4 regions of the Pseudokineococcus sp. 1T1Z-3 genome follow, and region 2 is predicted to be linked to each of the others. Evidence: riboswitches for the same ligand, from Rfam matches in the RefSeq annotation. Region 2 holds a riboswitch; each other region holds the start of a gene.
The links. A riboswitch is a leader RNA that binds a small molecule or an ion and turns the genes downstream of it on or off. The one in region 2 is predicted to bind S-adenosylmethionine.
Positions count from the first base shown of each region.

Region 1: linked by a shared signal. The riboswitch ahead of WDV86_RS03475 (5-methyltetrahydropteroyltriglutamate--homocysteine S-methyltransferase) and the one ahead of metX (homoserine O-acetyltransferase MetX) in region 2 are both predicted to bind S-adenosylmethionine.
Region 3: linked by a shared signal. The riboswitch ahead of WDV86_RS08260 (bifunctional o-acetylhomoserine/o-acetylserine sulfhydrylase) and the one ahead of metX (homoserine O-acetyltransferase MetX) in region 2 are both predicted to bind S-adenosylmethionine.
Region 4: linked by a shared signal. The riboswitch ahead of WDV86_RS01155 (aminotransferase class V-fold PLP-dependent enzyme) and the one ahead of metX (homoserine O-acetyltransferase MetX) in region 2 are both predicted to bind S-adenosylmethionine.

Region 1 covers NZ_JBBHZF010000012.1:16,055-23,129, reverse strand. The annotation lists gene WDV86_RS03480 (hypothetical protein) at 114-293, opposite strand; gene WDV86_RS03475 (5-methyltetrahydropteroyltriglutamate--homocysteine S-methyltransferase) at 434-1,603, opposite strand; SAM riboswitch class IV at 1,668-1,791, opposite strand; gene WDV86_RS03470 (App1 family protein) at 1,922-2,938, shown strand; gene WDV86_RS03465 (serine hydrolase) at 3,049-4,233, shown strand; gene WDV86_RS03460 (hypothetical protein) at 4,237-5,055, opposite strand; gene WDV86_RS03455 (DUF2218 domain-containing protein) at 5,186-5,485, shown strand; gene WDV86_RS03450 (NADP-dependent oxidoreductase) at 5,638-6,564, shown strand; gene WDV86_RS03445 (NAD(P)/FAD-dependent oxidoreductase) at 6,575-7,075, opposite strand, start outside.
Region 2 covers NZ_JBBHZF010000020.1:59,594-66,668, reverse strand. The annotation lists gene WDV86_RS07320 (DNA polymerase) at 1-1,297, opposite strand, end outside; gene WDV86_RS07315 (ATP-dependent DNA ligase) at 1,294-3,048, opposite strand; gene WDV86_RS07310 (hypothetical protein) at 3,191-3,859, shown strand; gene WDV86_RS07305 (YkvA family protein) at 3,906-4,325, shown strand; gene WDV86_RS07300 (DUF4192 domain-containing protein) at 4,446-5,891, shown strand; SAM riboswitch class IV at 5,978-6,089, shown strand; gene metX (homoserine O-acetyltransferase MetX) at 6,186-7,075, shown strand, end outside.
Region 3 covers NZ_JBBHZF010000023.1:171,003-178,077, reverse strand. The annotation lists gene WDV86_RS08270 (response regulator transcription factor) at 1-145, shown strand, start outside; gene WDV86_RS08265 (sensor histidine kinase) at 173-1,558, shown strand; SAM riboswitch class IV at 1,605-1,719, shown strand; gene WDV86_RS08260 (bifunctional o-acetylhomoserine/o-acetylserine sulfhydrylase) at 1,751-3,151, shown strand; gene WDV86_RS08255 (transglycosylase family protein) at 3,736-4,824, opposite strand; gene WDV86_RS08250 (hypothetical protein) at 5,038-6,000, shown strand; gene WDV86_RS08245 (putative bifunctional diguanylate cyclase/phosphodiesterase) at 6,130-7,075, shown strand, end outside.
Region 4 covers NZ_JBBHZF010000001.1:261,549-268,623, reverse strand. The annotation lists gene WDV86_RS01175 (cupredoxin domain-containing protein) at 1-195, shown strand, start outside; gene WDV86_RS01170 (SDR family oxidoreductase) at 356-1,141, opposite strand; gene WDV86_RS01165 (fluoride efflux transporter FluC) at 1,254-1,721, shown strand; gene WDV86_RS01160 (fluoride efflux transporter FluC) at 1,718-2,098, shown strand; SAM riboswitch class IV at 2,177-2,289, shown strand; gene WDV86_RS01155 (aminotransferase class V-fold PLP-dependent enzyme) at 2,415-3,770, shown strand; gene WDV86_RS01150 (MFS transporter) at 3,823-5,142, shown strand; gene WDV86_RS01145 (bifunctional FO biosynthesis protein CofGH) at 5,279-7,075, shown strand, end outside.

The DNA of each region.
Region 1 (7,075 bases), on a different contig from region 2:
TCCCCGTCCTGTGCACCGGCCTGCGCACCGTGCTGGGGCCGCCGGGGACGACGACGCCCCGGGACCGTGAGGTCCCGGGGCGTCGGGCCGTACCTGGCCTCAGCTCTGGGGCGTCAGATCTGGGGCGTGGCCTTCGAGCTGCGGCGCGGCGCGGCGACGTCGTCGGCCGCCGAGGTGCGCCGGCGCGCAGCGGCGCTGGCGGCGCGCTGCCGCGCCTGCAGGTCGTGGTGCTCCGACGTCCGCAGGGTCGCGGCGGCGGTGGTCGGGTCGAGGAAAGGCTGGTGGGACGACACGGTGCGGTTCCTTGCTGTTGCTGCGGCACGCGGGCAGATCGCCCGCTCCATGAGGACAACGCCTGCGGCGCCGTGCCATTCCGCCACCGGCCCCCGACCGCCCGACGGGGTGAGCCGCCGGGTCGGCCGACGTGGGTCCCTCAGCGCCAGATGCTCTCGGAGACCTCGACGACGTGCGCGAGCTTGGCCCACTGCTCGTCCTCGGTGAGCGCGTTGCCCTCCTTCGTCGAGGCGAAGCCGCACTGCGGCGAGAGCGCCAGCTGCTCCAGCGGGGCGTACCGCGCGGCCTCGTCGACCCGGCGCCGCAGCAGGTCGGCATCCTCCAGCTGGGGCGTCTTGGAGGTCACGAGCCCGAGCACCACCGTCTTGCCCGGCGGCAGGTGCCGCAGCACCTCCAGCGACCCGGAGCGCTCGTCGTCGAACTCCAGGTAGTAGACGTCGACGTCGAGGTCGTTGAAGAGCTGCTCGGCGACGACGTCGTAGCCGCCCTCCATCGCCCACGCCGAGCGGTAGTTGCCGCGGCACAGGTGCGTGCCCACCAGCAGGTCGCGCGGCCGGCCGGCGAGGGCTGCGTTGAACTGGGAGATGAAGGCGTCGACCGTCCGCCGCAGGGTCGCCCCCTCGCCGCCGAGGCTCTGCCGGTGCACGGGGTCCCCGAAGAAGGTGAGGGCGACGTCGTCGACCTGCAGGTAGCGCAGCCCGGCCGCGTGCAGGCGGGTGATCTCCTCGGCGTAGGCGGCGGCGACGTCGGCCTGCAGCGCCGCCTCGTCGTCGTAGACGCCCGTCCAGCCCAGCGGCGTGACCCCGTTGTGGACCATGTTCGGCGAGGGGATGGTGAGCTTCGGCACGGCGCCGGTCCCCGCCTCGGCCACCGCCTCCTGCAGCGACGCCAGGGCCGGCCCGAAGATGGTCTCGCCGAGACGGACAGGCCCCCGCAGGTGCCGCTCGATGCCGGGCCAGAGCACCTCGGTGCCGTCCAGGCCCCCGCGGAAGGGGAAGGCGAAGGTGCCGCCCGGCTCGATGCCCTCCAGGCCGAAGACGAAGTCCTCGTGCCAGGAGTGGCGGCGCACCTCCCCGTCGGTCGCCGCGCCCAGACCGAGGTCGCCCTGGCGGCGCACGAGGTGGCGCACCGCCTCGTCCTCGACGGCGGTGAGCTGCTCGGCGGTGATGTCGCCGCTCTCGCGCTGGGCGCGGGCGCGCGTGACGGCGGCGGGGCGCAGCAGGCTGCCGACGTGCTCGGCGCGGAACGGACCGCCGGGGCTGACGGCCGCGAGGCGGTCGGCGCGGGCGGACGGTGTCGTGGTGCTCATGGCTCTCCCTGTGCAGGAGGGCGGCGCTCGTCACCGCCCTCGACGGGGCACGGCAGACGGTCGCCTCCCGCGCTTGGCGCTGCCGCCGCGACAGGACGGGCAGGCACCCTGGTCATCACCCGGGGCACCCCACCGCGAGAGAGGGTTGCCGGCCAGCGACCCGGGGGTTCGCGCTGGCACTCGTGACCGCTCCCGACGATAGCGCGCTCGCGGCCCCGTGGGCAGACCCACGGCGCCCCTGAGGGACGACCCGGAAGAGGACCCGGGGAGGGCCGGACGGCCGGGCGCCCCTGCTCGCCGTCGGGCACGCTGACGCCCGTGCAGGAGAGCCAGCGCCGGCCGTCGTCGGCGATGCCGGCGGACGCCCCCAGGGGCGTGCGCACCGCCTACCGCGTGCAGAACGGCGTCCGCGACGCGGCGGCGGCGCTGGCCCGGCGGCGCGGCTGGACGCCGGCGCTGCTCACCTACCCCGGCTACGGGACGCCGCGGGGCGCGCGGGTCCTCGGGCGGGTGCTGCTCGCGCCGCGCGGCACCGAGCCCTCCGAGCGCGTCGGCCTGCCGGGCTGGCGCCGCTTCCTCACCCTCGAGCTGCCCGACGCCGAGGTCGAGGTGACGCTCGGCGGCCGGTCGACGTCCGTGCGCACCGACGCCTCGGGCTTCCTCGACGCCGTCGTCGACGCCGACCTCGAGCCCGGCCGCGAGCGCGTGCACCTGGCCGTGCCCGGGCGCGCGGCCCTGGAGGGCGTCGTGCACGTGGCGCCCGCCGACGCCGTCCGCGGGGTCGTCTGCGACGTCGACGACACCGTGTGGGTCACCGGCCTGCGGACGCCGCTGCTCGCCGCGTGGCGCACGTTGACGGGCTCCAGCGCCAACCGGCACCCCGTGCCGGGGATCTGCGCCCTGCTGCAGGCCCTGGTGGCCGGCGACCGCACGACACCCGTCGTCTACCTCTCCAACGGCGCGTGGAACCTCAACGGCCCGGTCGTGCGCTTCCTGCGCCGCCACCGCCTCCCGGCGGGCGCGGTGCTCATGACGGACTGGGGCATCACCCCCGACCGGTGGTTCCGCAGCGGCCAGGCGCACAAGCGCGCGTCGCTGGAACGGCTGGCACGGGAGATGCCGGGCGTGCGCTGGGTGCTCGTCGGCGACGACGGCGAGCACGACCCGGAGATCTACCGCGACTTCGCCCGCTCGCACCCCGGGCACGTCGCCGGCATCGCGCTGCGGCAGGTCGGCCGCGGCGCGCAGCCCCGCGTCGAGGCCGAGGGCGACGTGCCCGTCGTCCTCGCCCCGGACGGGCGCCGACTGCTCGCCGACCTCGCGCCGCACCTGTGACGGCTCCGCCGTGACGCCGCCCCCGTGACGGCACCGCTGCCGGCGGCGCCGTCGACCCGCCCGGCGCGCGGCTCCCGCCGTCGAGCCCGCTCCCGCTGCATCATCGAGCGGTGCTCGCCCCCCGCCGCGCGCTGCTGACCGCGGTCGGCGCTGCCCTCGTGGCCGGCCTGACGGGCGGGCCGGCCGCGGCGTCCGAGCCGGGCGCCGGCCCCGCGAGCTCGTCGACGGCGAGCTGGACGGGCGGGTCGACGGCCATCCCCTCGGCGACGCCGGTGCCGGGCGCGGGCCGCCTCGACGTCGCCCCCCTGCAGGCCCTCGTCGACGAGGCCGCCGCGGACGACGTCCGCCTGTCGGTGGGGGTCGAGTCCCTGGACGGCGCCACGCTCACCGACGGGCCCGTCGTCCTGGGCTCGACCGAGGCCTACTCCTCGGCGTCGCTCGTGAAGGTGGCGCTCGTCGTCGCGGCGCTGCGCGCCGTGGACCGGGGCGACCTCACGCTGGACACCCCGGTCACGGTGACCGACGCCGACGACGTCGGCGGTGCGGGCGTGGTCGCCGGCTACCGCTCGCCGTACGAGGCCACCGTCGCGGAGCTCGCCGAGCTGGCCATCACCGTCAGCGACAACACGGCGAGCAACGTGCTCGCCGAGGAGGTCGGCCTGCCGGAGGTGCAGCGCCTCGTCGACGACCTCGACCTGGAGCCGACGCACCTGGGGCGCCTGTTCATGTCCTCCGGCGGCGGGGGCGCGCGCAACGAGATCGACACCGCGAGCACGCTCGAGCTGTTCCGGGCCGTCTACGAGGACGACGTGCTGAAGGCCTCCTCCCGCGGGCTCCTGCTCGGCTGGCTGCGGGGCCAGCAGCTCGACACCAAGTTCGCCCCGGTCCTGCCCGGCGTCGACCTCGCCAGCAAGACGGGTGACACCTCCTCGGTGAGCCACGACGCCGCCTACCTGCTCGACCCGGGGCGCGAGACGGTGCTCGTCGTCCTCTCCGAGACCGAGGACGGGCGCTCCCCGACCGCAGCGGCCGACCCCTACCTCGCCCGCGTGGCCGCGGAGGTCGGCGCCCAGGTGGCCGCGGCGGCGGCCCCGACGCCCGCGGTGGTGCCGGGCGAGACCGAGACGGTGGCCGACACGGTCCGGGAGACGCTCGCCGGCCAGGAGGACCCCTCGGGCTCGGCCCTGCCGGCGTTGGGCGTCGTCGCCCTCGGCGTGCTCGCCCTGCTGGCCCTGGCCGTCGTCGCGCTGCGCGCCCGGGTGCTGCTGCGCCGGCGCCGACGCGCTCGGCGCTGAGGCTCACACCGGCACGCGGCGCCGGTCCACCTCCGGACGGGCGAGGACCAGCACCGAGGCGACGAGGACGGCGACGCCGACAGCCAGCGCCGGTGCCCACCCGGGCCGGACGCCGTCGCCGAGCAGCGCGAGGCCAGCCAGGCCGGGCAGCAGCACCTCGGTGACGGACAGGACGGCCGTGACCGTGCCGGGCGCACCCTCCCGCAGGGCGGCGGCGACGAGCAGGACGCCGACGACGCTCATGACGACGAGCGCGTAGGTCAGCGGCTGGGTGAGCAGCCTCATGTCCTCGGCGAGGTCGCTCGTGATGTGCAGCGCCCGCACGCTCAGCGCCGTCCCGCCGTAGGCGGCCCCGGCGACGGCAGCCATGAGCAGCGGCCGACCGGAGCGCAGGACGGGCAGGGCGAGCGCGGCGAGGACCAGCGCGCTGGCGACGAGCACGGGCACCGCCGCCGAGGGGAGCGCGGCCGGCCGGCCGGGGGCGGCGCTGGCGGCGACGAGCACGAGCCCGAGGACGACACCGCCGACGGCCACCAGCTGGGCGCGCGGCACCCGGCGGACGTCGAAGCGGTGCGCGGCGAGCGTCGTCAGGGCCACCGTGGACGTCAGCACGGACTGCACGGCGACGACGGGCAGGAAGCGCAGCGCCACGACGGCGAGGACCCAGCCGACGCCGTCGAGGGCGAGGCCGAGCAGGTAGGCGGGCTGGCGCCAGACCGGTCGGTCGGCGCTGGCCCGGCGGCTGCCGGCCGCCTCCAGGAGGGTCGCGGCGGTGTTGGCGAGCATGGCCGCGAGGGCGGCGGCGAGGCCGAGCAGCGTCACGGGCGCCAGGGTGCCGCACCCGCGGAGGGGCGCTCGTCCGGTCGGCGCGGAGAGGCCGTCGCAGCGGCCGACGTCCGCCTGCTGGTCGGGGACTGGCGGGAGGCGGGCGGTGCACGGCGATGATGCAGGCATGGACACCGCCCAGACCGCCCTGACCTCCCGCGCCGACGTCGAGATCGACCGTCCGGAGCGCTGGGCGAAGCAGCTGGTGTCGCACCTGGCCCGCAAGGCCCCGCTGCAGAGCACCTCCGAGGGAGAGGAGCTCACCATCGGGGCCGGCACGGGCGTCGTCCGCGCCGAGGCGACCCGCCTCGTCCTGCTGGCGCGTGCCTCCGACGCGGCGTCCCTCGCCCGGGTGCAGGACGTGCTCGGCGGCCACCTCGAGCGCTTCGCCCACCGCGAGCAGCTCGTCGTGCACTGGCACGACTGAGCCCCCTCGACCGGACTTCGTAGCCTTCTTCCCTCTCAGAGGGCCCTGACGGCGGACTTCGTAGCCTTTCTCCGGTCGAGGGGCGGCACAGGTGTCGGGCAGACGCCGTGCGCAGCAGGAAGCACGACCGGCGCGGCGTCGTTGGAGCGGCCATGCGCGCGATGAGCTACGACACCTACGGCGACCTCGACGTCCTGTCCTCCGGCGACCTCCCCGAGCCGAAGCTGGCGCCCGGCGCCGTGCTGGTCGACATCCGGTCCGCGGCGGTCAACCCCGTCGACTGGAAGCTCATGGCGGGCGGCCTGGACGCCCTCATGGACGTGACGTTCCCCGTCGTGCCCGGCTGGGACGCCGCCGGCGTCGTCGTCGGGACCGGGCCGGACGTCCCCGAGTGGCAGGTCGGCGACGAGGTCCTCACCTACGCCCGCAAGGACGTCGTCGGCGGCGGCACCTACGCCGAGCGCGTCGCCGTCCCGGCGGTGAGCGTGGCCCGCAAGCCGGCGCGCATGACGTGGGACGAGGCGGCCGCCCTGCCCCTGGCCGGGCTGACGGCGCTGCGGATGGTCGAGCTGTGCGAGGTCGGCACCGGCGACGTGGTCCTCGTGCACGCCGGCAGCGGCGGCGTGGGCCACCTCGCCGTGCAGGTCGCCCGGGCCCGCGGCGCCCGCGTCCTGGCCACCGCCAGCGAGGGCAACCACGACTTCCTGCGCTCCCTCGGCGCGGAGCCGCTGGTCTACGGCGACGGCCTGCCGGAGCGCGTCCGCGAGCTGGTGCCCGGCGGCGTCGACGTGGTGCTGGACGCCGTCGGCGGCGTCCTGGAGCAGACCCTGGCCGTGCTCGCCGACGGCGGCCGGCACGCCTCCATCACCGAGCCGGAGGTCGAGGAGCACGGCGGGCGCTGGGTGTGGGTGCGCCCCGACGGCGCCGCGCTGGGGCGCCTGACGGCGCTCGTCGAGAGCGGTGACCTGCGCGTCGAGGTCGCCCGGACCTTCCCGCTCGCCGAGGCCGCGGACGCCGTGCGGCTGTCCCAGGGCGGGCACGTGCGCGGGAAGGTCGCGCTGCGGGTGAGCGAGGGGTGACCCGCTCCCCTCACACGATCGCGAGCTCGGTGCGCGGGGCTCCGGCGACGAACCGGCCCGGGTCGAGCGCCGCGACGTCGACGACGGGTGTGCGGCCGGTGACGAGGTCGCGCACCACCTCGCCGACGGCCGGGGCCATGAGGAAGCCGTGGCCAGAGAAGCCGGTCGCGGCGACGACGCGGACGCCGTGGTCGGCCACGCCTCCTCCGAGGACGCCGAGCGCGGCGTCGCGGTCCGGGGTCACCTCGTAGAGGCCGGCCCAGCCGCGCTCCAGCGGGACGTCCGCGAGCGACGGCGCGACGACGGCGAGCGCCGTGCGCAGGCCGGCGTGCCAGGAGTCGTCGACGGTGACGTCCTCGCCCGCCGGCTGGTCGGGGTCGGCCCAGCCGAGCAGGAGGCCGCCGGCGCCGTCGCCGTGCCAGTAGGCGCACGAGCGCTGGTCGATGGTGAAGGGCAGCGCCTCCGGCGCGACGGGGACGCCGGGAGGCACCGGCGCGGAGGCGATCTGGCG
Region 2 (7,075 bases):
CCCGCTCCATCCCGGCGAGCGCGGCCCCGGCGGCCCCGCTCGTCTGGCCGTACATCGCGGCGAGCACCGCGACCTTCGCGACGTCGCGCCCGACGCCGAGCCGTCGCGCGACGGGGGAGTAGAGGTCCTCGGCCGCCGCGGCGCGCACGAGCCCCTCGTCGCCGGAGACCACGGCGAGGACGCGCGGCTCGACCTGCCCGAGGTCGGCGCGCACGAGCAGGTGCCCGGGATCGGCCCGGACGGCCGGGCGCAGCTCCCGGGGCAGGCTGTGGACGCCGCCCGTCGCCGTCATCCGGCCGGCGCCGCCGTCGCTCGCCGACCACGTGGCGCGCAGCCGCCCGCCCGCGACGTGCTCGGCCAGCCAGCGGTGCCCGTGCGCGACGGCGAAGCGCTCGCGCTGGCGCCACCCGACGAGGGCGGCCAGGACCGGGTGGGCACCGGGCGCGGCGGCCAGCTGCTCCAGGCGCCAGGACCGGGTGTCGGGCAGGTCGAGCCCTCGGGAGGCGAGGGCGGCGCGCACCGCGGCCGGGTTGCGCAGGTCCACCGTGGCGTCGCCGAGCAGCCGCAGGACGGGCGCGTCGCGGGCGGCGCGCTGGGCGGCGGCCTCCCGCTCGGTCCCGGCGGGTGGGCCGACGAGCCGGTCGAGGACCTCGGCGGCCACGCCGACGTCCAGCGGCAGACCGCTCGTGCCGAGCTCGACGGCCAGCAGCGACGCCGCGGACTCCGACCACGCCGTGTGCAGCGGGCCGGCCCGCCCCGAGGCCGAGGGGCCCGTCAGCTGCTCGCGCTGGCGACCCGCGGTGGCGAGCGCGAGCTCGGCCCACGCCGCGGCGCTCGCCGGCGACGCGGCCCAGGCGCCGTCGGCCCAGTCGGCCCGCAGGTGCCCGTCGGCCCGCAGCGGCCCGCCGGCCCCACCGTCGCCCGCGCCGCCGGCCTCCTCGACCAGACCGCCCAGGTCGAGCTGCCCCGCCGCCGGCGCCGCGCCCGGGTCGAGCCCGGCCGCGGCGGCGACGACGGCCGAGGGGTCGTCTCGTGCCCCACCCTCCAGCAGCCGGCAGACGGCCGCGAGGTCCCACGCGCGCGCCAGCCGCAGGTCGGGCGCGGCGTCCAGCAGCGGCCCGAGCAGGTCCTCCGCCGACCACAGCACCCAGCGGGGCGAGCGCTCGGACTCCAGGCGCGCGAGGACCTCCGCGGCGGCGGCGGCGTCGCGGGCGGGCACCGCCCACGCGCGCTCGGCGTCGGCGAGGCCGAGCCCCGCGGGCGCGCGGACGACGGCGAGGAGGTCCTCGGTGCTCACGAGGGCGACGGCGGCCCGGCCGCAGCGGCGTGCAGCCGCTCCACCTCCTCGACGACGTCGGCCTCCGAGGCCGGCTTGTCGGGCCGGTGGGCCAGGACGCGGGCGAAGCGCAGCGCCAGGCCGGCGGGGTAGCGCGGGGAGGTCTGGACGCCGTCGAGTGCGATCTCGACGACGAGCTCGGGCCGGACCCGCACGACCCCGCGGGAGTCCTCGACCGCCAGGGCGCCCAGGTGCTCGGTCTGCCAGGCCAGCATCGCGTCGGTGAGCCCCTTGAAGGTCTTGCCCAGCATGACGAGGCCGCCGGCCGGCCCGAAGCGGCCGCGGGGGTCCCGTGCGCCGAGCCACAGGTTGGACAACGTCCCGCGGCGACGCCCGGAGCCGTGCTCGACGGCGAGCACGACGAGGTCGAGCGTGCGCCGCGGCTTGACCTTGACCCACGCCGCGCCCCGACGTCCGGCGGCGTACGGGGCGTCCGCCGCCTTGACGACGACGCCCTCGTGCCCGCGCGCCAGCGCCGTCCGCGAGAGCTCCTCCGCCGCGGCGAGACGTCCGGCACCGACCTCGCCGTCCTCGCCCGCGGCCGGGACGGCCACGCCGGGCACCGCCAGGTGCGGGGCCAGGTCCAGCAGCACGGCCCGGCGCTCGTGCTGCGGCGCGTCGAGCAGGTCGGTGCCGTCCCGGTGCAGGACGTCGAAGAGCACCAGCTGCAGCGGCTCCTCGGCCCCCTCCCCGTCGGCCACCGTCGCGCCGGGTCGGGGCGGCTCGGCCCTCGGCGTCCGCGTGGCGACGCGCGAGGAGGTCTCCTGGAAGGGCGCAGGACGTCGTGCCTGCCAGCCCGGCGTCCCGGAGCCGCTGGCGGGCACCTCGCCGTCGGCCTCCGGCGACGGCGCCCGCGGGGCGGCGCCGCCGGCCGGCCGCAGGGCCAGCACCTCGCCGTCGAGCACGAGCCGACCCTGGCCCGGCAGCGCCCGCACCGCCGCGACCACCTCGGGGAGCCGGTCGGTGACCTCCTCCAGCGTCCGCGTCCAGACCCGGACGTCGTCCTCGCCGTCGTCCTCGCGGCCGAGCCGGTGCACCTGCACGCGGACGCCGTCGAGCTTCCACTCCACGAGTGCGGCGCCCGTGCGGGCCAGCGCCTCGCCGAGCGAGGGCGCCGAGGCCGCGAGCATGGGGGAGACGGGCCGTCCCAGACGCAGGCCGACGCCGTCCAGGGCGGCTCGCGCCGCACCGGGGCCCTCCGCGGCGAGCGCCAGGGCGGCGACCTCGACGACGTCACCGGACAGCGTCAGCGCCCGGCGCACCGCGGCGGCGGGCACCCCGGCCGCGAGCGCGAGGCCCTCGACGAGCACGCCCCGCTGCGCGCCCTGGCGCAGCTCTCCGGAGACGAGACCGGCCACGAGCCGCTGCTCCGGTGCCGTGGCGGCGGCGAGCACGCCCCGCAGCAGCCCCTGCCGCCGCCCGCCCGAGCCGGGGCCCGACTCCGCCGCCGCGGACGCCATCGCGGCGTCGACGTCGAGCACCGCGAGCGAGGCCGCGGCGGCCGGCGGCGGCGGGTCGGCCAGCGAGCGCCACCCCAGGCCGGTGCGCCGCTGGCGCAGCTCGCCCTCCAGGTAGCGGACGACGACGTCGCGCTCGGCCGGCGCGCCGGTGGCGGCCCTGCGCAGGACGTCGGCGACGAGCTCGGCCTTGGCGCGGCGCGAGGAGGTGGCCGCGACCTGGTCCAGGGCGGCGGCGAGCGTCGAGAGCAGCACCCCGTCATCATGGGGGCGCCCACCGACAGCGCCGCCGACCCCTCGTGCCGGCGGGGCTGCGCACCCGACCCGCCACTCCCACCCGCCCTCTACCCGCCAGCCCGCGCGAGCGGCCCGCCGGCGGCCACGACCCGGAGGACCCATGCCGAAGGACGGCTCCTCGCGCCAGGACGAGAAGGACCGCGAGAAGGCCGCCGCCGGCCTGGTGCAGCGGCTCGTCGACCTCGGCATCGCCGGGGCCGGCCCCCTGGACGCGGCGCACGAGGTCGCCGACGCCGCCCTCGCGGCGGAGCAGGGCGACGCCGAGGCGGCGGTGGCGCGGCTCGTGCGCTCCCACGTCCGGCTGGCCGGCGTCGAGGGGTTCGTCACCGGTCTCGGCGGGCTCGTGACCCTGCCGGTGGCGCTGCCCGCCAACGTCGTCGGCTTCTACGCCCTCGGCACCCGGCTGGCCGCCGCGCTCGCCCACGTGCGCGGGTACGACCTGCGCGACGCCGGGGTGCGCGCCGCCGTCCTGGACAGCCTCGTCGGGGCCGGCAACGCCCTGCCGGTGGCCGGGGTCGGCGGCGGCCTCCTGTCGCGGACGCTGCTGCGCGGCCTGCCCGCCCCGGCGCGGATGGCCGTCAACAAGGGCGTCGGCTTCCGCCTCCTCGGGCAGATGGGCGCCCGCCTCGTCGGCCGCCTCGGCCGCTTCGTCCCGGTGGCGGGCGGCGTCGTCGGCGCCGGCGCGGACGCCTGGCTCATGCGCGGCATCGGCAGGCGGGCGCAGGAGGACTTCCCGGCCGGGGGGATCGCCGACCTGGCCCGGCGATGAGCAGCGCTTACCCTGGGGTACCCGTCCGAGCACCCCGGAGGCACCCGTGACCGCTCGCACCCACTCCGCCGGCGCCTTCCGCGCCCTGGCCGCCGCCTTCCTGCGCTCGCGCCGGGCAGGCGACCCCGGGATCTGGGAGCAGGTCTCCGCCCTGCCGCGGCTCGTCGCCGCGACGCTGCGGGGGCGGTACCCGGGCACGACCGTCCAGAGGCTGGGGCTCATGGCGCTCGCGGTCGCCTACGTCGTGTCCCCGGTCGACCTCGTGCCCGAGGGGCTGCTGCTCATGGCCGGGTTCGCCGACGACGCGCTCGTCCTCGCGTGGCTGGCCGGCGCGGTCCTCGAGGAGACCAACGCCTTCCTACGCTGGGAGGGCGAGGGCGAGGGCGCGGCCGTCGACGACGACGCCCGCGCGGCCTCCTCCGGCGCCCGCCGCGGCGAGACCGTCGAGGGGCACGTCGTCGTCTGACGCGCCGCCGGGCGACGCCTCGCAGTGGCCCGTCGTCCACAGGGGCGTCGGTCGGGCCCGCAGGCGGGCTGCCTGTGGACGACGCCGCCGGGCCTGACCACCGGGTGCACGCTCCGGCGCATGAGCACCCCAGAGCGGCCCGCCGCCCCGTCCGACCGCCCGCGCAGCACCGCCCCCCGAGGGCCGTACGTCCCGGGGTCCCGCCGTCGCGGGCGCGGCGCACCGCCTGGTCCCCGCAGCGCCGGCCGGCGTCCGGCGGAGGCGCAGGCCGAGCCCCTGCTCGTCCGCAGCGGCGACCCGCGCGACCTGCTGGCCCTGGTCCCGCACCAGCTGGGCTTCCACCCCTCCCGCAGCCTCGTGCTCGTGAGCCTGCGCGGGCCGCGCCGGCGCGTCGGGCTCGTGGCCCGCGTCGACCTGCCCGCGTCGGTGCAGGCCGTCGCCCGGCTCGACCGCGAGGTCGAGGACCTGCTGGCCGTGGCGGCCCTGGAGCAGCAGGCCGCCGCCCACCTCGACCTCGTGGTGACCTCGACGGTGGGGCACATGGTCGCCGACGGCGCGCAGGAGGTCGTCGCCGTCCTCTACGACGACCAGGGCCCGCCCGGGGACCCCTGGCTCGACCCGCGCGACGCGGGGACCCCCGACCTCCTCCAGGCGCTCCTCGAGCTCCGCTGCCGGGAGGCCGGCGTCGGTCTGCGCGAGTCCTGGTGGGTCGACGGGCGGTGCTACCGCAGCCTGGCCTGCCGCAAGGGGTGCTGCCCGCCGGAGGGGGCGCCGCTCGCCGAGGTCCTCGGCAGCCGGGTCGCCGCCGAGATGGTCGTCGCGGGCTCGGCCCCGCTGACCACGCGCGAGGACCTCTTCGCAGACCTCGTGCCCGTGTCCTCGGCGGCGCAGGAGGAGGCCCGGCGTGGCGTCGCCGCCGAGCGGGCGCGGCAGCGCCGCAGCGGTCAGGACGAGCAGCGGTCGGCCCGGGTGCGCGTCGAGGCGTGGCAGGCCCTCCAGCGCGCCGTCGCGGTCGAGCGGGGGGCGGCCGAGGCGGCACGAGCCCTGCCCGTGGGGCCCGACGGGCCGGCGCCCGACGCGGACCTGCCCGCGGGGGAGCGGCACGACCCCGTCCTGCTGGGCCGTCTGGCCGCGAGCCTGCGGGACCCCCGGCTCCGCGACGCCCTGCTCGTGTCGTGCCTCGACGAGGCCGGCGACGTGCCGGGGCTGCTGCTGCGCGGGCTCGACGACGCCGGTCGGTCCGCGGCGCTCATGGAGCAGGTGGTCGGCGCGGCCGACCAGGCCCGCGAGCCGGTCCCCGCGCTGGTCGACCCCGTCGACGCGCTCCTGGCTGCCGTCGTGCGGCACGTGCCCGGCCCCGACGGCGCCGAGGCTCTGGGCGCCCTCGCGTGGTCGGCCTGGTTCGCCGGTGACGGCGCGCGGGCCGTGCACTGCGCGCAGCGGTCGGTCGAGGTCGCTCCAGCCTCCTCGATGGGCCAGCTCGTGCTCGACGTCCTTGACGCCGGGGCGACGCCCGCGTGGGTCCGCGCCCGCCGTGAGGAGGACCAGCGCCCGCCGTGCGGCTGACGTCCCGCGGTGAGCGGCAGCGGCGCCCGCGCCGGGCGAGGGACGCGCCTTGAGGACCCGCAGCCGGGGCAGGTACCGTCGGCCCAGGTCATGAGTCCCAGCGCCAAGCCCCGGCTCGCTGGGCGGCAACCCTCCTCCGCGGTGGGGTGCCCCGGGTGATGACCGGGCCCGTCGGTCGTCGGCGGGCAAGCGCGGGCCGGCGTCGCACGGCCCCTCGACCAGGAGGTCGCCGTGGCCAGCACCCTCTCCGTCGTCCCGGCCGTGACGCCCGTGCCGCCGGCGCGCACCGCCGCCGTGCCTGCCGCCCCGGGCGGGCAGGCGGCGGCGGCACCCGCGGCCTCGCCCCAGCCGCCGCCCCCCGCGAGCGCGGCCTGGCGCCCGGGCGACCCGGTGGGCGAGCGGCGCAGCGTGCTCGTCGGCGACCTCGTCCTGGAGTCCGGCGCGGTGCTGCCCGGCGTCGAGATGGCCTACGAGGTCTGGGGCCGACCCGACGCCGACGGGGCCAACGTCGTCCTGGTCTGCCACGCGCTCACCGGTGACAGCCACGTCGTCGGACCGGCGGGGGAGGGCCACCCCACGCCCGGCTGGTGGGAGGGGCTCGTCGGTCCCGGGCTCGCGCTGGACACCGACCGGTGGTGCGTGCTGGCGCCCAACGCCCTCGGCGGGTGCCGCGGCAGCACCGGCCCGGCGTCACCGGCCCCGGACGGGCGGCCCTGGGGCAGCCGCTTCCCGGCGCTGACCGTCCGGGACCAGGTGGCCGCCGAGGAGGCGCTCGCCGACGCCCTCGGGGTGGCCTCCTTCGCGCTCGTCCTCGGGGGCTCGATGGGGGGGATGCGGGCGCTGGAGTGGGCGGTCTGCGCGCCCGACCGCGTGCGCCGGCTGCTCGTCCTGGCCTCCTGCGCGGAGGCCAGCGCCGACCAGATCGCCTGGGCGGCGGCCCAGCTCGCGGCGATCGAGGGGGACCCGCGCTACGCCGGCGGGGACTACCACGACGCGCCCGACGGGCTCGGGCCCCACCACGGCCTGGGCGTCGCCCGCCGGATCGCCCACACCACCTACCGCAGCGCGCAGGAGGTCGACGCCCGCTTCGGCCGGCGGGCGCAGGCCGGCGAGGACGTCGCGCGTGGCGGACGCTTCGCCGTGGAGTCCTACCTGGACCACCACGCCGACAAGCTCGTGCGCCG
Region 3 (7,075 bases), on a different contig from region 2:
CCTCACGCAGGTGTGGGGGTACGACGACTACGCCGACAACCTCGTCCAGGTGCACGTCAGCGCCCTGCGCCGCAAGACCGAGGCCCATGGCCCGCGGCTCATCCACACCGTCCGCGGTGTCGGCTACGTGCTGCGGGCCGGCTGAGATGGGCTCGGCACGAGCAGGTCTGGCGTGAGGAGCCGCCGCGTCGAGCGGCTGCGCACCGGCTCGCTGCGCCGGCGCGTCGTCGTCACGGTGCTGGCCCTGCTGACGGCGCTGCTGCTCGTGCTCGGCGTCGTCGTCGACCAGGCGCTGCGGGCGCGGCTGGAGGGCGAGATCGAGCAGCGCCTGCTCGACCGTGCGGCGGTCGCGGTCGCGCTCCAGGGGGAGGTCGACGCCGACGACCTCGTCGACCAGCTGGCGGGACAAGGTGTCTCGGTCCGGTACTCCGGTGACGACGGCGTCCTCACCGCGGGTCCGGCGCCGTCGGCCGGCACCGGCGGGCGCGGCGACCGCGTCCGCGACGGCGTCCGCCAGCGCGGGGACCTGCTGAGCACGACCACCGAGCTCGACGACGGCACGCTCGTGCTCTCGGCCGACGCCTCGCAGGTGCGGACGACGGTGGCGCAGGTGCGGGCCGTGCTCGCGGTGGCGAGCGTCGTCGTCCTCGTGCTGGCGGCCCTGGCGCTGCTCGCCGTCGTCGGACAGGTGCTGGCGCCGCTGGACCGCATCACCGCGACGGCGCGCTCCATCGCCGCCGGCGACCGGGGTCGCCGGCTGCGGCCCGACCGGCCCGGCACCGAGCTGGGCCGTACCGCGGCGGCGTTCGACGACATGCTCGACGCCGTCGAGGGCGCCGAGGCGCGGGCCCGCGCCTCGGAGGAGCGGATGCGTGCGCTGCTCTCCGAGGCGGCGCACGAGCTGCGGACGCCGCTGGCCGGCGTCCACGCGGCGGCCGACCTGCTCGTGCGCGCCGAGCGCCCCCGCGCCGAGACCGAGCGGCTCGCCGCCGCGGTCGCCCGGGAGTCCCGGCGTGCGTCGCGGCTCGTCGACGACCTCCTGACGATGGCCCGCATCGACCGCGGGCTGGAGCTGCAGCTCGCCGACGTCGACCTGCGCGACCTGGCGCGGACGGCCGTCGAGGACCGGCGCCTGCGGCCGTCGGCCGCCCTGCACCTGGCGTCAGGACCGCCGCTGCGCGTGCGTGCCGACGCCGACCGCCTCGCGCAGGTGCTCGCGAACCTGCTCGACAACGCCGTCCGCGCCGCTGGTCCGGACGGCTCCGTCGAGGTGCGGACGGGCCGGGAGGGCGACGACGCGGTCGTCACGGTCCTCGACGACGGCCCGGGGGTGCCGCAGGCGGACCGCGAGCGCGTCTTCGAGCGGCTCGTGCGCCTGGACGAGGCGCGCTCCCGCGACGCCGGCGGCGCAGGCCTGGGGCTGCCCATCGCCCGCGGCATCGCCCGTTCGCACGGGGGCGACGTGGTCCTGGCGCCACGCCCCGACGGGACCCGGGGGACGGCTGCGGTGCTCCGCCTGCCCGGGGCCGGCGTCACCCCTGTGCGTCCCGCTGGTTGAGACGCGGGTCCCGGGCGTCGCCGCCGGTGTCCTACCGTCCTCGCCAGGTCATGAGCGCCAGCGTCAAGCCCCGGCTCGCTGGCCGGCAACCCTCCTCCTGCGGCGGGGTGCCCCGGGTGATGACCGGGCCGTCGTCCGTCCGGGCGCGGCAAGCGCGGGCTCACGCGAGCCCTTGAGCACGGGAGCGCCCCCATGTCCGTCGAGCCCACCAGCACACCTGCCGCCGAGCCGCAGACGCCGGACGTCGCCGAGGCGGGCCCGCTGTCCGACGCGCCCGCGCCGGGCGGCTGGTCCTTCGAGACCCGACAAATCCACGCGGGCTCGGCGCCGGACCCGACGACGGGCTCGCGGGCCCTGCCGATCCACCAGACGACGTCGTTCTCCTTCGCGAGCACCGAGCAGGCCGCCGCCCGCTTCGCGCTCAGCGAGATCGGCAACATCTACACACGCATCACCAACCCGACGACGGAGGCGGTCGAGAACCGCATCGCCGACCTCGACGGCGGTGTCGGGGCGCTGCTCGTGGCCTCCGGCCAGTCGGCGGAGACCTTGGCGATCCTCAACGTCGCCGAGGCCGGCGACCACGTCGTCGCCAGCCCGAGCCTCTACGGCGGCACGGTGAACCTGCTGCGCTACACCCTGCCCAAGCTCGGCGTGACGACGACCTTCGTCGAGGACCCCGACGACCCGGAGTCGTGGCGCGCTGCGGCGCAGCCGAACACGAAGGTCTTCTACGGCGAGGCCATCCCCAACCCGCGGGGCGACGTCCTGGACGTCGAGGCCGTCGCGGCGGTCGCGCACGAGGTGGGGGTGCCGCTCGTCGTGGACGCGACGGTGGCCACGCCGTTCCTCTCGCGCCCGCTGGAGTGGGGCGCCGACGTCGTCGTGCACTCGGCGACGAAGTACCTCGGCGGTCACGGGACGGCGATCGGCGGGGTGATCGTCGACGGCGGCACCTTCGACTACGCCGCCCACCCCGAGCGCTTCCCCGGCTTCAACACCCCCGACGAGAGCTACCACGGTCTGGTCTACGCGCGGGACCTTGGTGTCGGCAGCGAGCTCGGGGCGAACCTCGCGTACATCCTCAAGGCGCGGGTGCAGCTGCTGCGCGACCTGGGGCCGGCGATCTCCCCGTTCAACGCCTTCCTGCTCGGTCAGGGCATCGAGACGTTGAGCCTGCGGCTGGAGCGGCACGTCGCCAACGCCCAGGCGGTCGCCGAGTGGCTGGAGGCGCGCGAGGACGTCGAGCGCGTCCAGTACGCGGGGCTGCCGTCCAGCCCGTGGCACGCCCGGCAGCAGAAGTACGCGCCGCGCGGCGCCGGCGGCGTGCTCTCGTTCGAGATCGTCGGCGGCCTGGAGGCGGGCCGGCGCTTCGTCGACGGCCTCTCGCTGCACAGCCACGTCGCCAACATCGGCGACGTGCGCAGCCTCGTCATCCACCCGGCGTCGACGACGCACAGCCAGCTCTCGCCCGAGGCGCAGGAGAAGGCCGGCGTCACACCAGGCCTCGTGCGGCTGTCGGTCGGGCTGGAGCACCTCGACGACATCCTCGCCGACCTGGAGCAGGGCTTCACCGCCGCCAAGGGGTCCTGAGGGTCGCCGTCCCGCGCGCGCGTGCTGGCGGGAGGGGCGCCGTCCGGTCTAGCCCGCAGGGTCCGCGGTGCGCGGACTTGTGGGGCTGGCGCGCCGTCTACTCGGGGTGGGCGCGGAGATCGCGGGTCGACGCGCCGTGGGCTGCCCCGCGAGGTCCGCGGTGGTGGGGACGAAGGCGGCGCAGCGGGGCCTGGCCCGGGAAGTCCGCGGTGCGCGGACTTGTGGGGTGGTGTGACGGAGGCCTGACCCGGGAAGTCCGCGGTGCGCGGACGTCGCGGGCAGGGCAGTGGTGGTTGGCCCGCGGGGTCCGCGGTTCGCGGACTTGTGGGGTCGGCGCGCCGTCGACTCGGGGTGGGCGCGGAGATCGCGGGTCGACGCGCCGTGGGCTGGCCCGCGAGGTCCGCGGTGGAGCGAGTGCTGACGGCGCAGGGCGACGCGCGGCGACGACGTCCCGCGTCCCCGCGACGGGCTGCGCCCCGACGACGGGCTGCGCCGTGACGACGGCCCCCGCGGCCGGGCCAGGTGGCCCGGCCAGGGGGCCGTCGCACGAGCCGGACCGCGGCAGCCGGGTCGGGCGAGCCGGGTCAGGGCAGCCGCAGCACCTGGCCGACGTAGATGCGGTTGGGGTTGGAGACCCGGTCGCGGTTGAGGTCGTAGATCGCCTGCCACGTCGTGCCGTTGCGCGCGGCGATGGCGCCGAGGGTGTCGCCGCTGCGCACCGTGTAGGTGCCGGACGGCGCGGGCGTCTCGCCACCACCACCGCCGCCGCCACCGCTGCCCGGCACCCGCAGCACCTGGCCGACGTAGATGCGCCCCGGGTTCGAGATCCGGTCGCGGTTGTCGGCGTACAGCTGCTGCCAGGTGGTGCCGTAGCGGGCGGCGATGGCGCCGAGGGTGTCGCCGCTGCGGACGGTGTACGTCGCACCCGACGGCGGCGCCGGGGCGGGGTCGGCCGGCGGCGCGGGCTGGGAGCTGCCGCCCCCGGGCGGGGTGGGCGTGCCGCGCTTCTCGGCCTCGCCGTAGCCGAGGCGGGCGGTGCACGCGGGCCAGGCGCCCCAGCCCTGCACGGCGAGGACCTTCTCGGCGACGGCGATCTGCTCCTCGCGCGTCGCGAGGTCAGCCCGGGCGGCGTACTGCTGGCCGCCGAACCCGTCCCACGTGGGCTGGTAGAACTGCAGGCCGCCGTAGTAGCCGTTGCCGGTGTTGATGTCCCACCGGCCGCTGCTCTCGCACTGGGCGAGTCGGTCCCAGACCGCGTCGGTCGCGGCCGACGCCGAGCCAGCGGTGGACAGCCCGACGAGCGGGCCGACGGCGAGGGCGGCGACGGCGCCGAGGCCGACCGGGCGGCCGAGGCGGGAGCGACGGGTCGTGCGTCGAGCGGGAGAGCTCGTCTGCGTGGTGATGGCGTTGGCCTCTCGCGCATGCGCCTCGCGGTGGACCGCGCCCCGCCCTGCGCTGTGGTGAGGGTGACGTCCGCCGGGCGGGGAGGCGCAGGCGGACGGGCTGTCGGGGCCCGCGCGAGGGGCGCGGGCGGACGTCGTCGGCACCAGCGGGCGCCGGCCGGGGGCTCGGCGCGTGCGCGCCGGCCCGAGGACGCGGCGACGGTAGGTGATGTCACGAGCAGGTGACAACCCGTCCGGGCGAATATGTGTCACCTGTGAGAGTGGCTGCACGGCAGGCCCATACGAATCACACACCTGTGGTTCGCCGATCATGGTGCCGTCGCGGCCGGCGTCGCCGCGATGACCGTCCGTGCGTGCCCCGTCACTCGTGCCTCACCGCCCCCATCTCCGGTTGCGTGCCGTGACGAGCGCGCTACGCCCCCTCGGCGCCGGCGACGACGCGCCGGGTTGCCGCCTCCAGGCCCCGCCGCGAGCGTGTCCGCCATGAGCGCACTCACGCGAGGGCTGACCGCCGGAGCCGTCGGCACCACCGTCCTGCAGGCCGTCACCTACGCCGACATGGCCCTGCGCGGCCGGCCCGCCAGCGAGGCGCCCGGGCAGACCGCCGACGCCCTCGCCGGCCGGCTCGGGCTCGGCGTCCCCGGCGACGGCGAGCGGCAGGGGCACCGCCGCACCGCCCTCGGCGCGCTCCTGGGCACCACGACGGGACTCGCCACCGGGGTCGTCGCCAGCCTCGCCCGCCGCCGCGGGTACGCCCTGCCGGGCGCGCTCGGCGGCGTCGCCACCGGGGCGCTGGCGATGGCGGCGAGCGACGGGACGTCCGCCGCGCTCGGCGTCAGCGACCCGCGCACGTGGACGGCGGGCGACTGGGCCGCCGACGTCGTCCCGCACCTGGCCTACGGGCTGGCGACGCACGCGACGCTCGAGGCGATGTCGCCGCAGCCCGGCGACGTCGTCCGCAGGCCCGCCTCGGGCGGCCTCGTGGCCCGCTCCTTCGTGCTCGGCGTCGCGACGGGCGGGCGCAGCTCCCTCGGGCTGGCGGCGCCGGTGCTCACCGACGCCCGCCCCGACGGGCCGGGCGCGCTGGCCCGCGTCGGCGCGGCCGCCGGCGTCGTCGGCGAGGTGGTCATGGACAAGAAGGCCTCGACGCCGCCGCGCACCGCGCCCGGCCCCCTCGGCGGGCGGCTGCTCGCGGGGGCCGGTGGAGCGGCGGCCCTCGCCGCCCGGGAGGACCGCACGCCCACGGCCCCGGCGGCGGCCGGTCTGCTCGGCGCCCTCGGCGGCTCCTACGCCGGGCTCGCCTGGCGCACCTGGGCGGCGAGCCGGCGCTCGCCCTTCGACGCCGACTGGCAGGCCGCGCTGGTCGAGGACGGCGTCGCGGCGGCGCTCGCGCTGGCTGCGTGCTGGCCCGGGCGCCGGGGCCAGCGCACCGCGGTCCTCGGGTAGGCGAGGCCCTCGGGGGAGGGCCCGAGGGGCGGCCCGACCGGGGCGTCTGCGCTGCGCCGTCCGCGTGGTGGTGGGCGGTGGGGTCGGCCCGGCGTGAGGGTGACGCCGCCGCCAGCCGATAGGGCAGCCATGAGCCGGTCGGCACCATCGCGACGCGTCGTCGCGCGATGGGTCCTCGGCCTGTCCCTGGCGCCGGGCCTCGCGCTCCTGCTCACCGCGGTGACCGGTACTGGCCTGGGGCCGACGACCTTCGTGGCTGCGGGCGTGAGCGTCCTCGTCGCCTGCGTCGTCCACCGACCGGCGCGTCTGCCCCTGTGGCTCGGCCTCGCCGTCGCGCAGCTGTGCGTCGGCGCAGGCGGGATGGTCAGGGCTCTCGCGCCCGACGGGGGAGGGGCGGCGCTGTCCGTCGGCCTGACCGCGACCGGGGCCGTGTGCGGCGTCGTCGTCGGCGTCGTCGTCACCCGGACGGTCGCCTCGCTGGGAGGACGGGTCGACGTCCTCGACGTCGCCACCCTCGCGGCGGTCCTGGGGCTGGGGCTCGCCCAGTACGTCGAGCTCGTGGGGATGGGCACGCCCGCGGCCAGAGGCGCTGCCGCCGCGACGGTCGACGTCGTCATCATCAGCCTCATCGCCCGGCTCGCCGTCATGCGGATCAAGGCGCCGTTCGGCGGGTCCCTGATCCTGCTCGCCAGCCTCGTCTTCGCGGTGAACGAGCTCGTGCGCACCGGCACCTTCGGCCCGGTCGCCGGCAGCCCGCTCCTCACGCTCCTCCCTCTCCTCGGCGCCGCCCTGCTGAGCGGCGGCGTGCTGCACCCGAGCACCCGGCACCTGCTGGACCGCACGTCGGTGCCGGCGGGCAGGCACCGCTCGGGCGAGGTGCTGGGGCTGCTCCCCCTCGCGCTCGTCCCGGCGAGCCTGTGGGTGGTCGACGCCTCCGCCGGCACCCACGCCATGCCGATGTGGGCCCACGTCAGCGTCGGGGCCGTGGGCACCGCCGTGGGCGTCCTGCGGGCGTCGTCGGCGCTGCGGCACTCCGAGCACCTGGCCGAGCACGACCCCCTGACCGACCTGCCCA
Region 4 (7,075 bases), on a different contig from region 2:
GACTACACGATCACCGTCGAGGACCCCGCCACCACGCACAACTTCCGGCTGACGGGGCCGGGCGGCGTCGACGAGGCCACGTCCGTGCCCGAGGTCGTCACGACGACCTGGGACGTCACGCTGGTCGAGGGCGAGTACGACTACGTGTGCGACCCCCACCCGAGCATGGTCGGCGGCTTCACCGTCACCTCCTGACCCGACCGGCGTCCCTCCTCCGCGACCCGGCCTCGTCGCGGAAGGCGGGCCGCCTCAAGACCGCGACGTGTGACCTCGTCGCGGCTCTTCCGCGACGTGTGACCTTGTCGCGGGACGAGGTCGCGCGCCGGCGGGCGGCGGCGGGCCGCGCGGCTGGACCTCAGCGGGACGACCAGCCACCGTCCGAGGCGACGGTCTGGCCGGTGACCCAGGCGGCCTCGTCGCCGAGCAGCCAGGCGACGAGGCGGGCGGCGTCGGCCGGCGTGCCCCAGCGTCCGCCCGGGCTCGCCGCGGCGACGGACGCCCGGAGCGCGTCGTCGGCGTAGCCCGTGTCGGTCGGGCCAGGGTCGACGCAGTTCACGGTGATGCCGCGCGGGGCCAGGTGCACGGCCAGGCTGCGCGTGAGCTCGTGCAGCGCGGCCTTGCTCGCGGCGTAGGGCAGCTCCCCCGGCATGGCGCCGTGGTGCTGGCCCGAGGTGAACCAGAGCAGACGCCCGCCGGGACGGGCGTCGTCGTGCTGGGCGGCGAAGGCCTGCGCCAGGAGCAGCGTCGCGCGGGTGTTGACGGCGTAGGCCAGGTCCAGCTCTTCCGCCGTCAGCTGCTCCAGCGACCGGGCGGACGAGCGCGCGTGGTTCGCGACGACGGCGTCGACGTGCCCGAACGCCGCTCGCGCCGCATCGACCAGGAACTGTGGTGCGCCAGGCTCGGCGAGGTCGACCTCGACGAGCTCGACGTGGGAGCCGTTCACGCGCAGCTCGTCCCGCAGCACCTCTGCCCCGTGGGGGTCGGCTCCCCACGGCTGCTCGGCGTCGTGCGGCGGCCACCCGTGCAGCAGCAGGCCCGCCCCGTCGGCGGCGAGGCGGCGGGCGATCGCGGCCCCGATGCCGAGGCGCCGGCTCGCGCCGGTGAGGAGGACGACCCGGTCGTGCAGCGGCTGCGGGCTCACCGGCGGTGAGCCTGCTCCCCGACCGGGCGGTGCACAAGGTCGGTCGGCGACCGGTCGCCGCACCAGCGCCTCACGGCCGCGGGAGGGGTGCTGGAGTGCCTACGGTCCCGCCGTGCCCTCGACCTTCTCCGCCGCTTCCGCACCCCAGCGGCCTCCTGCGCACCGCTCGCCGGTGCTGCTGCTCGGCGTGCTCGTCGGTGGCGCGGTCGGCACGGGCCTGCGCCTGGCCGCAGGGCTCGCGCTGCCGCCGCAGGAGGGCGCCTGGCCGGCGGGGACGCTGCTCGTCAACGTCGTCGGCGCCTTCTTGCTCGGCCTGCTGCTGGAGACCCTCGCCCGGCGCGGGCCGGACGTCGGGGCGCGCCGGGCCACGCGCGTCGTCGTGGGCTCCGGTCTGCTCGGCGGGCTGACGACGACGAGCGCCCTCGCCCTGGAGACGGTCGAGCTGGCCGGCGCCAGCCCTGCGACGGCGCTCGCCTACGCCGGGACGACGCTCGTCGCGGGGGTGGCGGCCGCGGCAGTCGGCGTCGCCCTGGCGTCGTCGGTCGGCCGCGGGGCGCCAGGCCCGCAGGTGGCGCGGTGAGCGCCGCCGTCCTCCTCGCGGTGTGCCTGGCCGGCGGGCTGGGTGCGGTCGCGCGCGTCGTCGTCGACGGCGAGGTGCGCAGCGCCCTCGGCGGCCGGTGGCCCTGGGGCACAGCGGTCGTCAACGTCGCAGGCTCGCTGCTCATCGGGCTGGCGACCGGTCTGCTCGGCGGGGCGGAGTCGGGCGCCGTCCTGCCGGTCGTCGCCACCGGCTTCTGCGGCGGCTTCACGACCTTCGGCACCGCCGTCGTCGAGGTGCTGCGGCTCGGGCAGGAGCGTCGTGCCGCCGCGGCGGCCGCCGCCGCGCTCGTCACCGTCCTCATGAGCACCGCCGCGGCCGGCGGCGGGCTCGTGCTGGGCAGGCTGCTCGCGGGCTGAACGGCGCCCGCGGTCCGGACGGTGGGCACCCGTCCCGAGGGCTGGTCACCGGGCGCCTCGTGCCCTACGGTGCGAGCAGGTCAAGAGCGCCAGCGACAAGCCCCGGCTCGCTGGCCGGCAACCCTCCTCCGCGGTGGGGTGCCCCGGGTGAGGACCTGGCCGCGCCGGCCCTGGCGCGGCAAGCGCGGACCTTCGGGTCCTGGCTCTCCAGGAGACTGCCGTGAGTGCTGCCCCCCGTCTCGCCCTCGTGCCCGCCGCGCGGCCTCCTGCTGCCGGGCGTCTCGCCGTCGGGCAGCGCCAGCCGGGGGGTCGGCGTCTGCGGGCCGCGCCCGCGCCCGGCGAGCACCCGCTGCTCCCCGTCGTCGGCGGCGAGGAGCGCGTGCCGCTCGTCACCGGCGGCGAGGCGCGCTACGCGGGCCTCGACGTCGCCGCGAGCGCGCCCGCGCTGGTCTGGGTCGCCGAGCACGTCGAGCGGGTGCTGCCGCTGTACGCGAGCGTCCACCGCGGCGCCGGGTACGCCTCGCAGGTGAGCACCGCCGTGCTGGAGGGCTCGCGCGACGTCGTCGCCGGCTTCGTCGGCGCCCGCCGCGACGACGTCGTCGTCTGGACGCGCAACACCACCGACGCCCTCGCCGTCCTCGCCGGCTGCGTGCCGGACGGCGGGTCGGTGCTCGTGCTCGACCTGGAGCACCACGCCAACCTGCTGCCGTGGCGCACGCAGGGCCACCGCGGCGTCACCCAGCGGGTCGTCGCGGCGGCCAGCACGCTCGAGGGGACGGTGGAGGCGCTCGAGCGGGCGCTGGCCGCAGCGCCGACGTCGCTGCTGGCCGTCACCGGCGCGAGCAACGTCACGGGCGAGGAGCTGCCGCTCGCGCGTCTCGCCGCGCTGGCGCACCACTACGGCGCGCGCCTGGCCGTGGACGCCGCCCAGCTGGCCCCGCACCGGGCGCTCGACCTCGCGCGCGACGGCGTCGACTGGGTTGCCCTGTCCGGCCACAAGCTCTACGCGCCCTTCGGCGCCGGCGCGCTCGTCGGGCGCCGCGACTGGCTCGACGCCGGCACGCCGCACCTGGCCGGCGGGGGAGCGGTCGAGGAGGTCGGCGCCGACGACGTCCGCTGGGCGACGGCGCCCGCCCGGCACGAGGGCGGGACGCCGAACGTCCTGGGCGCCGCCGCGCTCGCCGCCGCGTGCGAGGCGCTCTCCGCCCTGGACGACGGCGCCTTGGAGGCGCACGAGCAGGCGCTGCGCGCGCGACTCCTCGACGGGTTGGCGCAGGTGCCGGGCGTCCGCGTCGTCCGGGCGCTGGAGGACGTGCCGTCGTCCATCGGGGTCGTGACCTTCACCGTCGACGGCGTGGACCCGGGGCTCGTGGCGGCGTACCTGTCGGCCGAGCACGGCGTCGGGGTGCGCGACGGGCGCTTCTGCGCGCACCCGCTGCTGGCGCGGCTCGGGCTGCCCGGCGGGGCGGTGCGGGCGAGCGTCGGCGTCGGCACGCGGGCAGAGGACGTCGACCGGCTGGTCGCCGCGCTGAAGTCGCTCGTCGCCGACGGCCCGGCGTGGACCTACGAGGTCGTCGAGGGCCGGCACGCACCGGTCGACGACCCCCGGCCGTGGCCGGAGTGGGGCGACCCGAGCGCACGGGCAGCGGCCGCGCGGCCCTGCGGAGGCTGAGGCACCCGGCGCTGGGGACCGCTGTCGGCGGCGCCACCTACGCTCGCCTGCCGTGAGCGAGCAGACCGCACCCTCCTCCGCCGGACGAGGCAGGGGAGCCGAGACCGCCGTCCCGCCCCGGCAGGCCCGGTCCGTCCTGGCCGGGGTCCTCGTCGCGACGCTGCTCGTCTCCTTCGACCTCCTCGCGGCGGCTGCGGCGATGCCCGAGCTGCGGCGCGACCTGGAGCTGGAGCGCGCCGTCGCCCTGCCCGTGGCGGCCTCGGTGCTCGGCGTGGCGCTGGCGGTGCCGGTCGCGGCGCGCGCCTCGGCCCGCGGGCCCCGGCTGGCCCTGCTCGTCGCCGCGGCGCTGCTGGTGCTCGCCGGGGGCGTGGCCGTGACGCTCGCCCCGGGGCCGACCGGCCTGGACGGCGACGCCTCGGCCTCGGTGCTGGCCGTCGGGCTCGGGCGGCTGGCGCAGGGCGTCGGCGCGGGGGCCCTCGTCGTCGGCGCCGGGGCGGCGCTCGTCACGACCGTGCCGACCGAGCTGCAGGTGCGCGTGCAGGCGGCCCTCGTCCTCGTCACCGGGGTGGGGGCCGTGCTCGGGGCCCTGGCGGGAGGGCTGCTCGCCGACCAGGTGGGGGGGTGGCGGGCGGTGCCCCTGCTCAGCGCGGCCCTCGCCGTCGTCGCGCTCGTGCTCCTGCGGTCGGTGCGCGCCCGCCCGCGGACGAGCGCGCCGCGGTCGCCGGCCGCGGGCCCGTCCTCCTGGGCGGTCCTGCGGCAGCGCGGGGTCCTGCTCGGGGCGGTCGTCGGGGCGGTCGTCGGGACGACCGCGCTGCTCGCGCTCGTCCAGACGGTGCTCTTCCTGGAGCTCACCCCCCCGCTCGTCCGCGCCGCCGTGCTCGTCGCGGGGGTGCTGGCCGGGCTCGTCGGCGTCGTCGCCGCGACGGCGGCCCTGGCGCGGGTGGGCCGTGCACCGGCGGTGGCGCAGACCGGGACCGTCGGCGCCGTCGTGGCCGCGGCGGGGCTGCTCCTCGTCGCCTGGCTCGTCCTCGACGGCCCACCGCTGGCCCTCCTGCCCGTGGTGCTCGTCGGCCTGGGGCTCGGGGCCGTGGTGCAGGGGACGGGTCTCGTCGTGTCCCTGCTGGCGCCCGAGGGCAGCGAGCGGGAGGCGACGGCCGCGCTCGGGGCGGCGCGCCGGCTCGGTGGGGTGATGGCGGCGCTGCTGGTCCTGCTGCTGCCGCTCTTCGGCGTCCTCGACGGCAGCGGCCCGACGCCGGAGGGGCTGCTCACGCCCGTCGTCGGTGTCGGCGGGACGCTGCTGCTCCTCGCCCTCGTCCCGCTCCTCGGCGTCCTGCCCCGTCAGGGCGAGCAGCGCCACCCGCCCCGCGCCTGACCACCCCCGTCCTTCTCGGCGCTCGACGACGGCCCGCCTCCCGCGCTCCTGCCCCGGCACGTCGACGGAGCGGGACGCGGCGTCCCTCCGGCACGGAGGAGGGGCGGCGCCCACGTGCGAGAGTGAGGCGGTGACGCTGCTCCCTCCGCCGTCCGTCCGCCCCAGCACGCCGCCGACCCCCCACGTGCAGATCCCGACGCCTGCCCAGCTGCGACGGGCCCTGGCCCGTGCGCGCGACGGCAAGGCGCTGGACGCCGGCGAGGCGGAGGTCCTGCTGCACGCGCGGGGCGAGGACCTCGCGGCGCTGCAGGCGGTCGCGACCCGCGTGCGCGACGCCGCGATGGAGCGCGCCGGCCGGCCCGGCGTCGTCACGTACTCGCGCAAGGTGTTCATCCCGTTGACGCGGCTGTGCCGGGACCGCTGCCACTACTGCACCTTCGTCACCGTCCCGCACCGGCTGCCGGCGGCCTACCTGAGCCCTGACGAGGTGCTCGACATCGCCCGGGAGGGCGCCGCGCAGGGCTGCCGCGAGGCCCTCTTCACCCTCGGCGACCGGCCGGAGGAGCGGTGGCCCGCGGCCCGGGAGTGGCTCGACGCGCACGGCTACGACGACACGCTCTCCTACGTCCGCGCCATGGCGGTCCGCGTGCTGGAGGAGACGGGCCTGCTGCCGCACCTCAACCCCGGCGTCATGAGCTGGTCGGAGCTGCAGCGGCTCAAGCCCGTCGCCCCGTCGATGGGGATGATGCTGGAGACGACCGCCGAGCGGCTGTGGTCGCAGCCCGGCGGCCCGCACTACGGCAGCCCCGACAAGGACCCGGCGCTGCGGCTGCGCGTGCTCGAGGACGCCGGCCGGGTCGGCGTCCCCTTCACGACGGGCATCCTCGTCGGCATCGGCGAGACGCCGGCCGAGCGCGTCGACTCCCTCCTCGCCATCCGCCGGGTCGCGCGCGAGTACGGCGGCATCCAGGAGGTCATCGTCCAGAACTTCCGGGCCAAGGACGCCACCGCGATGCAGGCGGCACCCGACCTGGACCGCGAGACCTACCTCGCGACCCTCGCCGTCGCCCGCGTGCTGCTCGGCCCGACCGTCAGCCTGCAGGCGCCGCCCAACCTCTCCGACTCGGGCGACGTCGCGGCGCTGCTGGCCTCGGGCGTCGACGACTGGGGCGGCGTCTCGCCCGTCACGCCCGACCACGTCAACCCCGAGCGGCCGTGGCCGCACCTGGACGACCTCGAGCGGTGGACGGCGGACGCGGGGCTCGGCCTGGCGCAACGGCTCACGGCCCACCCGCGGTACGTGCTCGGCGCGCTGCAGCGGGACGAGGCGTGGGTCGACCCGCGGCTGCACCCGCACGTGCGCGCGCTGGTCGACCCCGCGACGGGGCTCGCCGACCCGACGACGTCGCCGGTGGGGCTGCCCTGGCAGGAGCCCGACGGCGGGCTCGTCGCCTCGGGCGGGGGCAGCGGGCGCACCGAGCTGCACGTCGAGGTGGACACCACCGGCCGCACGACGGACCGGCGCAGCGACTTCGACGAGGTCTACGGCGACTGGGAGGCGGTCGCCGAGCGCGTGCCGGCGCAGGACCGCCGCGACGGCACCCGCTCGTCGACCCTGCCCGGCACCCGGGTGGACGGCGACGTCGCCGCCGCGCTGCGCGCCGCCGACGCCGACCCGGCGGGGCTGTCCGACGAGCAGTACCTCGCGCTGATGACGGCCGACGGCGACGCGCTCGACGCCGTCGCGGCGCTCGCCGACGGGCTGCGCCGCGACGTCGTCGGCGACGACGTCACGTACGTGGTCAACCGGAACATCAACTTCACCAACGTCTGCTACGTCGGCTGCCGCTTCTGCGCCTTCGCCCAGCGCAAGACCGACGCCGACGCGTACACGCTGTCGCTGGAGCAGATCTCCCAGCGCACCCGCGAGGCG